Regions from separate parts of the Glutamicibacter sp. genome, predicted to be linked through region 3. Evidence: riboswitches for the same ligand, from Rfam matches in the RefSeq annotation. Region 3 holds a riboswitch; each other region holds the start of a gene.
The links. Region 3 has a riboswitch for S-adenosylmethionine ahead of ACRDT3_RS15980 (ABC transporter ATP-binding protein). Riboswitches for the same ligand answer to the same signal wherever they lie in the genome.
Positions count from the first base shown of each region.

Region 1 (3,375 bases), on a different contig from region 3:
TCCAGGATGTCGTTCTGCGACAGGTGGATCACGCTCTTGCCCTCGGCGACCTTCAGGACACCGGCCTTATCCAGCAGGGCCAACGCGCGTCCGTTGTTGGCGGTATCCACCGGCAATGCGATGGTCGCGCCGTTGGGAAGCTCTTTGATGTCGTCGTATTTCTTCGAGTACACTCCGGCAGGTGAACTGTACATGTAGAAGGCCGGCTCCACGTCGACGTTCTGGTCCTTCTTGAACTGTTCGAGGTAGGCGCCGTGCTGGAAGAAGTTGGCGTCGTATTCGCCATTGGACACCACGTGGTTCGGCTGCACGATGTCGGTGACATAGGTCGCTTCCAGGGTCCAGCCCTTTTCGGCCAGCAGTTTCTGGGCGATTTTGGTTGGTTCCTGGGATGGGGCCGATTCGGTGACAATAACCTTGATGGTCTTGTCACCCGTGCCGGCTGCCTGTCCACCTGCCAGGCCGCAAGAAGACAGTGCGAGGATCGCGGCGGAGCCGGCGGCGAGAGTCAAGAAGGTGCGGCGAGAGAATGCCATGGTGTTGTCCTTTGCTGAAATGCGAGTTGAGCGGGTTCTGTGTTTAGCGCTTGTCGGCGGCGCGCGATAGCCGAGTTCCGAAGAATTGAACTGCATGCACCAGCAGGATCATCAGGACGATGGCCAGCAGCATGACTCCGGTTTCATAGCGGTAGTAGCCGTAGCGGATGGCGAAGTCGCCGATGCCGCCTCCGCCGACCAGGCCGGCCATGGCCGAATACGAGATGAAGCTGACGGTCATGATGGTGATGGAAGACAGCAGTGCGGGCTTGGCTTCGGTCAACAGCACTTCGCGGATGATCTGCCCCCGGGTGGCGCCCATGGCCTGCGCTGCTTCGACAACGCCATTGCCAAGCTGGCTGATGTTCTGCTCCACAAAGCGGGCGAAATAGGGGATCGCATTGATGGTCAGCGGCACGATAACCGCCGCGGTGCCGATGGTGGTTCCCACAACAAATCGGGTGAACGGGATGATGGCGATCAGCAGTATGAGGAATGGGAAGGAACGGATCGTATTGACCAGCCCGTCAACGATTCGGTGCAGTCGCGGACGTGGGCGCAAACCGTTGGGAGACATTGAGTACAGCCAAATACCCAGCGGGGTTCCCAGGAGAATCGCGATCGGGATGGAGACCAGCAGCATCGCAAAGGTCTGCGCCATGGCCACCCAGATTTCCGGGGCAAGTTCGATGATGCGGTCAAGGTTGAAAGCTGCTGCGCTGCCGTTGCTCGTGGCTAGCACTACTGTCGTGAAGTTCATTGGTAATCCAGGTTCTCTATACGCGGGCTACGGTGGCAGCGAGGGCTTGGGCCTGCTTGGGCTGGCGGGTCAGCGTGATTTCGTCACTGATCAGGTAGCGGCCGATTGGCGTCGTCGGTTCAAAGCTTGGTTCTTGCAGCGAGCTCAAGGCGAACTCTTCGACTACCGCTCCGTCTTCCATGACCGAAACCTTGTCGGCAATGGCTTTAATGACGTTCATCTCGTGGGTGACGATGACGGTGGTGATGCCAAGGCTGGCGTTGATGTCGCTGAGGTACTGCAGCACCGAGGTTGTCGTTCTTGGATCCACGGCACTGGTTGGCTCATCGCACAGCAGGACCTTGGGTTCGGTGACCAGCGCGCGGGCAATGGCGATGCGCTGTTTCTGGCCGCCCGAAAGCTGTCCAGGATAGGCGGTGGCCTTGTCAGCGAGGTCTACAATGGACAGCGCTTCCAGCGCGCGTTCACGGCGTTGCTTTTTCGGAACACCGGCGAACTTCAGATTCAGCTCGACATTCTGTTGCGCGGTGCGATTGTTAAGCAGGTTGAAGTGCTGGAAAATCATCCCGATTTCGTGGCGCTGCTTTCGCAGGTCTCCTTCACTGAGCCCGGTCAGCTCGACGCCGTCCACGATGACCTGGCCCGACGTGGGACGCTGCAGCAAATTGATATTGCGCAACAGCGTTGATTTGCCGGCACCGGAAAATCCGATAATTCCGTGGATGGTTCCGGCCTGGATTTCCAGTGAGACATCCTTGACGGCTGTGAATTGATCTTTGCTCTTGCCAAAAGCGGTCGTTACGTTTTCAAGACGAATCATCATCGCTCCCTTGGTGCGTGGTTGTGCGGAGCGTACCTCGCGAGAATCATCTGTGATCCACAGATTTTCCGTCGCGAAGTGAAAGTACTCCATCGGTCCTGGCTGTAGCACCGCTCCCTTTCGGGTGGTTGCTGCGACGTCGTTGAGCCAGATCTCTCAGTCGCTCTGGATGGTGTGTGTTCGGTTGTACGAGCCGAACAATTCAAGTCTGTAGTCCATGCCCGCAGGCCGGCAAGCGTTACTTCAATCGGCGTCATCAAGTCATAGTCCGGCCGGTTCCACATGGAAATCGCGCAACAATCCACGTAGCAATCTGACATATTTCGCTACTTTTCCCTTCTATGACGGAACCTTTGGAGTTCTGCCCCCGCTCGCTGACTTTCCCCAGCAATCATGGGTGGGGAATTCGGCGATGCCTTCGATGGTTGTAGTGGATTGCAGACCAACGAGAGGACCTCATGAAGATCGCAATTACCGGTGCCACCGGACAGCTTGGAAATCTAGTCATCGACGCATTGCTGGCTCGTGGGGCGAATGCCGCTGACCTGGTCGCCATTGGCCGCTCCGAGCAGAAGCTGGAACCGCTGGCGGGCAAAGGCTTGGAAACCCGCGTTGCCGATTACAACGCCCAGCCAACTCTGGTGTCCGCACTCGAAGGCGTAGACAAGCTGCTGCTGATCTCGGCCAGCAAAGTAGGCCAGCGCGTCGCCCAGCACGAGAACGTCATCAACGCAGCCAAGCACATGGATGTCTCGCTGATCGCCTACACCTCCATTGCCAACGCCCTGACCGGCGGCATGAAGCTCGCCGACGAGCACATCGCCACCGAGCGCCTGCTTGCCGGATCCGGCATCGACTACGTGCTGTTGCGCAATGGGTGGTACATCGAGAACTACACCGACCAGCTGATGGGCTACCTCAACAGCGGCATGGTGCTCGGTGCAGCGGGCGAGGGCAAAATCAGCGCTGCCGCCCGTGCCGATTATGCGGAGGCCGCTGCGGCCGTGCTGCTTTCCGATGAGGACCAGAACGGCAATATCTACGAGCTGGGCAGCGACAAGCCATTCACCCTCGCCCAGCTTGCTGGCGCTGTTGGCGCCGCCGCCGGCCAGGACATCGCCTACCAGGAGATGGATCCCGAACAGCTGGAAAAGATCTACGCTGATGCTGGCGTCCCCGGACCATTCGCGCACATCCTCGTCGATACCGACATGCGCATTCGAGAAGGAGCGCTGGAGGTGAACTCCGGGGAGCTGGCC
Region 1 covers NZ_JBOGEG010000026.1:50,481-53,855, forward strand. The annotation lists gene ACRDT3_RS14200 (MetQ/NlpA family ABC transporter substrate-binding protein) at 1-536, opposite strand, end outside; gene ACRDT3_RS14205 (methionine ABC transporter permease) at 580-1,296, opposite strand; gene ACRDT3_RS14210 (methionine ABC transporter ATP-binding protein) at 1,313-2,119, opposite strand; SAM riboswitch class I at 2,203-2,292, opposite strand; gene ACRDT3_RS14215 (NAD(P)H-binding protein) at 2,575-3,375, shown strand, end outside.
Region 1: linked by a shared signal. The riboswitch ahead of ACRDT3_RS14210 (methionine ABC transporter ATP-binding protein) and the one ahead of ACRDT3_RS15980 (ABC transporter ATP-binding protein) in region 3 are both predicted to bind S-adenosylmethionine.

Region 2 (3,375 bases), on a different contig from region 3:
TTTTCATCGTTTGGCTCCATCGACGTTTTTTGCAGCAGCAACAACTGCAACCACTTTGGCTTCAAGGCCTGCGGGGCAAGTTTACCAATGGTAAACACACGGCGCCCCTACCGCGGACCCACCACGGTCACTAGACTCTGTCCATGGACAGCACCAAGGACAAGCTCTGCGGGTACCTGAACGACGCACGCGAGAATGCGATCTTCAAGGCAGAAGGCCTCGCCGAGCACCTGGCCCGCACCCCGCTCACCCCTACTGGCACCCATATTCTGGGTGTACTGCACCATCTGGCGATCAATGAATACGAATATTTCGGCACCTGCCTCAAGCGCAAGGCCGATGACCGCTACGTTCGCGAGTTCATAGCACCGCATGATCCCGACGCGGATTTCCTTCCGCCAGCAGACATGCGTGCCCAACAGCTGATCGGCCTCTATCGGAAAGCCATCGCCTTCGCGGATGCGGCCATCAGCACCCTGCCCCTGGACTGCCCCGTGGAGGTGCCGTGGTGGGGGCCAGCCGGGAATACCACCTTGGATCACCTGCTCATCCATGCGCTCGCCGAGACCTCCAGGCATGCAGGGCATTTGGATATTATTCGCGAGCAGCTCGATGGCCGCGCTGGCTGGACCGCGCAACTGGATTTGCTGCCCGACTACACCGCTGGGCAATGGGCCGAACAACGCGAGAAGCTGCAGCAACTGGCCAATGCCTTTGCCCCGGGCAGCTGACCCGCAGTCATATTACGCATTGGGACTTCACCGGGCCCGACCGGCGGCGGTACCATCGGAAATGTTGCTTCACGAGACGCGGCGCCAAGCTCCGACTGGCCGCGCACCAACCCCAAGTTCATGGGTGGTTCGGATGAGGAAGCGGTCCGCGCATCAACAGGTGCACGGGCAAGAGCTCGCAAGAGAGTTGACCTCCCATGGCATATCCGATTCTGCCCGTCATCGACCGCCAGACCGGCCAGGTGCAGTTCAAGGCCGAAGGCCGCTGGCGCACCCGCTACGTTGCAGATCCACTCAGGCTTGAACGGCTCATTGCTCGTTGTGCCCGCCGTCCGACCTTCGATCCGGCCACTTCTGAATTGCTGCTGGTGGTGCCGGTAGCCGGAGATCCTGCGGGCAAGCGATTTGCTTTTAGTCTTGCCAAATTCCCAAGTGCAGGAGCCCTGACTAAACTGGGTAGTTGATCCGATCCACGGGTTTCATTGGGAAACTCCACGTTCCAGGAGAGTCATCTTCGCGATGTCACAGCACTCAGCAACCGAACCTACCAAAGCGCAGATCCAGCGATGGCGCAAGTATCTCGCTGATGAAGTCGCCGAAGGCTCCATCTACCGGGCCCTGGCGGAAAAGAAAAGCGGGCAGGAACGGCAAATCCTGCTGGGCCTGGCAGAGGCGGAAGCGCGCCACGAATCCCACTGGCGCGTCCTGCTCGGCGAACATGTCAAGGAAGTCCGCCCGTCGCTGCGGCGCACGATGCTGCGTTTCCTGGCATTGCATTTCGGTTCGGTCTTCGTCCTGGCTATGACCCAGCGCTCCGAGAGCAGTTCGCCCTACCGCGACGACAAGGACGCCACCGCGCAGATGGCGGCCGACGAACAGGTCCACGAAGAAGTCGTGCGCGCACTAGCTACAGCAGGCCGGGCGCGCCTTTCGGGCAACTTCCGTGCTGCGGTCTTCGGCGCCAACGACGGGCTGGTTTCCAATCTGGCGCTGATCATGGGTATCGGCGCGACCGGTGTTTCAGCGACTTTCGTGCTGTTCTCCGGTGTTGCCGGATTGCTGGCCGGTGCACTGTCAATGGCAGCTGGCGAATATGTTTCGGTGCGTTCCCAGCGCGAGCTGCTGACCGCTTCACGTCCAACCCAGGTCACGCTGACCGCGGCCCCGAACCTTGATCTGGACGCCAACGAGCTGCTGCTGATCTATAAGGCCCGCGGCATGAGCGATGAAGATGCCGAGCACCGGGCCGCAGAACGCATGGGCCTGTTCACCTGCGATTGCAACCCCGACTTCTCGTTGAACCCCGAAGGCCGCGGCGAAGAACTTGAGAAGGAGCACCAGGAACTGGGGTCGGCCACCGGCGCGGCGGCCACCTCGTTCATCCTCTTCGCTTCCGGCGCTGTGGTGCCGATCCTGCCATATGTCCTTGGCCTGTCCGGCATGACCGCGATCATCGTCTCGGTAGTCCTGGTGGGCTTGGCCCTGATGATCACCGGCGGGATCGTGGGCCTGCTCTCCGGGGCCTCCCCACTCAAACGCGGCCTGCGCCAGCTAGCCATCGGCTGGGGCGCAGCGGCCATAACCTACTGCTTGGGCCTGATCTTCGACGTCAGCATCAGCTAGTCGGCCGGTACGAACCGAATGCCGGTACAGCTTTGACTGTACCGGCATTTTCCATGCCGTGATCTAGCTGTCCTCCGGCCGCCGAGTACGCCGGCGCAGGGTTTCCATGGACTGGATGAACGCCATCGCTTCTTCGGCGGTTTCCACCAGAGCAATCTTCTGCTCCATGACACGTTCCTTGGCCAAGGCCTGAAGCAGCGGCCAAGCAGGCAGATCCCTGGTCCAATAGTCCTTGCCAACCAGCACCATCGGCACCACGCGGGCACCGGTGGCGTAGTAGTTTTCACAGGCATCCTGGAAGATTTCCTGCACCGTGCCAGCGGCCCCGGGCAGAACTATCAGCCCGCCGTTGGACTGTTCCAGCAAAATCGCTTCACGAATGGAATTGGTAAAGAACTTGGCAATCTGGGTGGCAAACAGATTCGGCGGCTCGTGACCGTAGAACCAGGTTGGCACGCCTAAGGACTGCCGCTGGCTGGGGAAACGCTCCTTCACCATCAGCGCAGTTCTCGCCCAGCCGGTGCGCTGATGAATCGCATCCGGCGCTTCAGCCAGCATCTGCAATGCCGTAGCAACATCTCCTTGCCCGTAGTCGGCCATCCACGCACCGGCATTGGCGGCTTCCATCGCGCCAGGACCTCCACCGGTGGCCACCGCGTAGCCCGCCCGGGTAATCATGCGCCCCAGCTCCAATGCTTGCGCATACTGCGCAGTGCCCCGGCTCATCGCATGCCCGCCCATCACCCCGATAATCGGGGTTTCCTTGAACGTGCCCTCATACACCGCCGAGACCAGCGCCTGGCCAATGTGGTGATCGTGCAGGGTCTTAGCCAGCGCACTGTTATCGCCACTGGAATTCACCGCTGCATGCTGCTGGGAGTACGCGTATATCTTCGCATCAGGTACATGCTGGTAGGTCTGTGTCCTAATCCCCGAGTACAACTCATGTGCCGAATACAGACCGCGAGCCCCCGTTTCGAAAGGCAGCTCCTCCCCCGAGCTCATGCACAGCCCGCCAGTG
Region 2 covers NZ_JBOGEG010000016.1:54,793-58,167, forward strand. The annotation lists gene ACRDT3_RS11010 (helix-turn-helix domain-containing protein) at 1-7, opposite strand, end outside; gene ACRDT3_RS11015 (DinB family protein) at 144-731, shown strand; SAM riboswitch class IV at 799-912, shown strand; gene ACRDT3_RS11020 (hypothetical protein) at 929-1,195, shown strand; gene ACRDT3_RS11025 (VIT1/CCC1 transporter family protein) at 1,251-2,354, shown strand; gene ACRDT3_RS11030 (LOG family protein) at 2,418-3,375, opposite strand, start outside.
Region 2: linked by a shared signal. The riboswitch ahead of ACRDT3_RS11020 (hypothetical protein) and the one ahead of ACRDT3_RS15980 (ABC transporter ATP-binding protein) in region 3 are both predicted to bind S-adenosylmethionine.

Region 3 (3,375 bases):
GATGAGCAAGCGGAAGACATCCACCAGCCGTGCACCATAGCCCCCGTCGGCAACGGAAAGGCGCAGCGCGCCGAAACGCTCGCGATTCAGCAGGCCTACCTGCTCGAATGGAAGCACGCGGTTAAGGTCGCGGTCCTTGGCGGTCGCGGCGATCTGCGCAAAAACGGGGCGGAAGATTTCGGCCAGCCGGTCGTACTGCTCGTCCGCGCTTGGTCCGGGGGTGATTTTCAGCAATTGCCTAGTCGGCAGCTGTTCTTCAAACTTGTCCAGGTCCAGCGCGGTGACCTGCGAAGGGTCACTGAGCTGATTGAAGTCCAGCCCGAGGGCATTGTGCGATTCACCAATAGGCATCAGGGTTCTCAATTCTTTCCATCGGTCCTGGCGGTAGCACCGTCCCGCTCTTCGGGTGGTTGCTGCGGCGTCGTGGAGCCAGATCTCTCAGCCGCTCTGGATGGGTCGTGATTCATTTGTAACGGTAATATTCCGGTGTTTCCAAGCCACGAAGTCACATTTCGCCTCAGAACCCGAAGGGCCCATCCTCAAATTTCACAGCCTACCCCCCGTCCTGCCGAAGATGAGTTGCAAAGTTTTGCCTAATGTCGACCAAACCGACCTTCAATAAAATAAATAACGAAATTTCTGGGCAATGTGACGTAGTTGTCGAAGATTTTTTCATATTACGCGAGATTTGCGTTCAAATCGTTCGACTCGTTGTAATAGATGAGTAACCATCCCGAGCGGCCGAGAGATCTGGCTCTTTGACGCCGCAGCAACCACCTTCGGAGCTCTTGCTCCGCAGGCCGGTGCTACCGCCAGGACCGATGGAGATGAACATGGCTCTTACCATTGCAGCGCCCGAGGCAGCTTCAGCCGCCTCAGCTTCAAGTGCCCTGGACGTGCAGTTCAGCAACGTGTCCCGGACCTTCACCACCAAGAAGGAAAGCCGCACCGTCCTAGCCGATATCAACCTGCGAATTCCAGCGGGCCAAGTTGTGGCAATTCTTGGAGCCAGCGGCTGCGGAAAATCCACGCTGCTGCGTTCAGTCTCGGGCTTGGACCACCCCTCTACCGGTGCCATCCGCACCGGCGCCAGCGAGGTCAACGGCATCAACGAGCTATGCGCCGTTGCTTTCCAGGAGCCCCGGCTGCTGCCATGGCGTTCGGTTCGCCAGAACATTTCACTGGGCCTGGCGCCGGGAACCGATAAGCGCTCCGGTGACGCGCTGATCGATGAATTGATCGAACTGACCGGGCTAAGCCATGCAGCCAGCCTGCGCCCGCGCGAGATCTCCGGAGGCATGGCCCAGCGTGTTTCGCTGGCTCGCGCACTGGCCCGCCGCCCGGGTGTATTGCTTCTCGATGAGCCCTTCGGCGCGCTCGATGCCCTGACCCGCTTGAAGATGCAGGACCTGCTGCTCTCGATTCACGCATCGTTCCCCACCACGGTACTCATGGTGACCCATGATGTGGACGAGGCCTTGACCTTGGCTGACCGCGTGATCGTTCTGGGACGAAGCGCTGAGAACGGCGCAGCGGGCGTCATCGAAGATCTGGCCATTCCCGCTGGGCATCCACGCCGGCATACCGACGAGAAGTTCGTTGCAGATCGCCAGCACCTGCTGCGCCTGCTCGGCGTCGACCCGACCAACCATTGATCTAGGGAACGCCTTGGGTCCTCAGTGATCCATTGCCTTTGCCCAATTACCCATCCGCTTGCACGCACAATTCTAGGATCTTCCATGCTCTTGCACCGCTTCACCCGCCGCACTGCACTGTCCACCGCCGCCTTGCTCGTTGGCGCGGTTGCCCTGACCGGCTGCGCTGGCGAAAACGCTACGGCCGCCTCCGGTGATCAGACCCTGTCGATCGACTTTGCCACGTACAACCCGCTGAGCCTGGTGCTCAAGGAAAAGGGATGGCTGGATGCGGCCGCCAAGGAACAGGGCGTTGATGTCGAGTGGATCCAGTCCGCAGGTTCCAACAAGGCCAATGAGGCTCTTCGCGCAGGAGCGATCGATGTCGGATCCACAGCTGGCTCCGCAGCGCTGCTGAACCGTTCGAACGATGCACCGATCAAGACCGTCGCCCTGTACTCGCAGCCGGAATGGGCCGCCCTGGTAGTGGACAAGGGTTCGAAGATCGAGTCCGTTGAAGATCTGGCTGGCAAAACCGTGGCCGCCACCAAGGGCACCGATCCATACTTCTTCCTGCTCCAGGCTCTGGACTCCGCGGGTCTGAGCGAAGATGACATCAAGCTGCAGAACCTCCAGCATGCCGATGGCCGCACCGCACTGGTCAACGGTTCGGTCGATGCCTGGAGCGGCCTGGATCCAATCATGGCCGCCGCCGAAGAAGACGGCGCCAAGCTGGTTTACCGGAACTTGGACTTCAACACCTACGGTGCACTGAACGCTCGCGAAGACTTCATCGAGCAGAGCCCCGAACTGGCCCAGCTCGTGGTCGATGCCTATGAGAAGGCTCGCGGCTGGGCGGCTGAAAATCCTGGGGAAACCGCAGAAATCCTGGCCGACGTTGCGGGGCTCGAACCAGAAGTTGCCAAGACCGTGATCGAGGAACGTTCCAATCTGGATGTTCCGGCAGTTCCCGATGCCAAATTCACTGGCGTGCTTGGCAAGATTGCCCCCACCCTGGTAGCCAGCGGCGATGTCTCCAAGCAGGAATCCGTTGATGAAGCACTGGCAACCCTCGTCGATGACCAGTTTGCCCTCAAGGCCGATGCAACGAAGATTTCCGGAGAGTAGCCAGCCATGGGCTTCACGAACTTGGCTTATACCCGCGAAAATCCAACGCCTGCCAAGCGCAAGGCCGGCATCGCCGCAACGATCCTGCGGGCACCCAAATGGCTGCTGTCGCTAATCTTGCCGCTGGCCACCCTGGCGGTGTGGCAATTCGTCACGGTTACCGGAATCGTTGCTCCGTGGACACTGCCGACTCCGGGCTCGGTAGTTGCCGCGGCCTTTGAGCTCCTCCAGGATGGCGATCTTGGAAAGCACATCGGCATTTCCACCCAGCGTGTTCTGCTCGGCTTCGTCTTCGGTTCCCTGCTGGGTCTGGCGCTGGGCGCCCTTGTCGGCCTGTCCAAATTGGCAGATGCATTTCTCGGACTGAGCATCAGCGCGCTGCGTGCGGTCCCTTCGCTGGCTTGGGTTCCACTGCTGGTGCTCTGGATGAAAATGGGTGAAGATTCCAAGGTCACGCTCGTGATCATTGGCGCGTTCTTCCCGGTCTTCACCACCGTCGCCCTGGCATTGCGCCATGTCGATGCCCACCTGGTCGAAGCCGCCCGCTCCTTCGGGCTGAAGGGTTTGAAGCTGCTGCGCACAGTCCAGCTGCCCGCAGTGGTCCCTTCGATCT
Region 3 covers NZ_JBOGEG010000035.1:33,101-36,475, reverse strand. The annotation lists gene ACRDT3_RS15985 (acyl-CoA dehydrogenase family protein) at 1-351, opposite strand, end outside; SAM riboswitch class I at 367-458, opposite strand; SAM riboswitch class I at 726-828, shown strand; gene ACRDT3_RS15980 (ABC transporter ATP-binding protein) at 834-1,655, shown strand; gene ACRDT3_RS15975 (aliphatic sulfonate ABC transporter substrate-binding protein) at 1,740-2,762, shown strand; gene ACRDT3_RS15970 (ABC transporter permease) at 2,769-3,375, shown strand, end outside.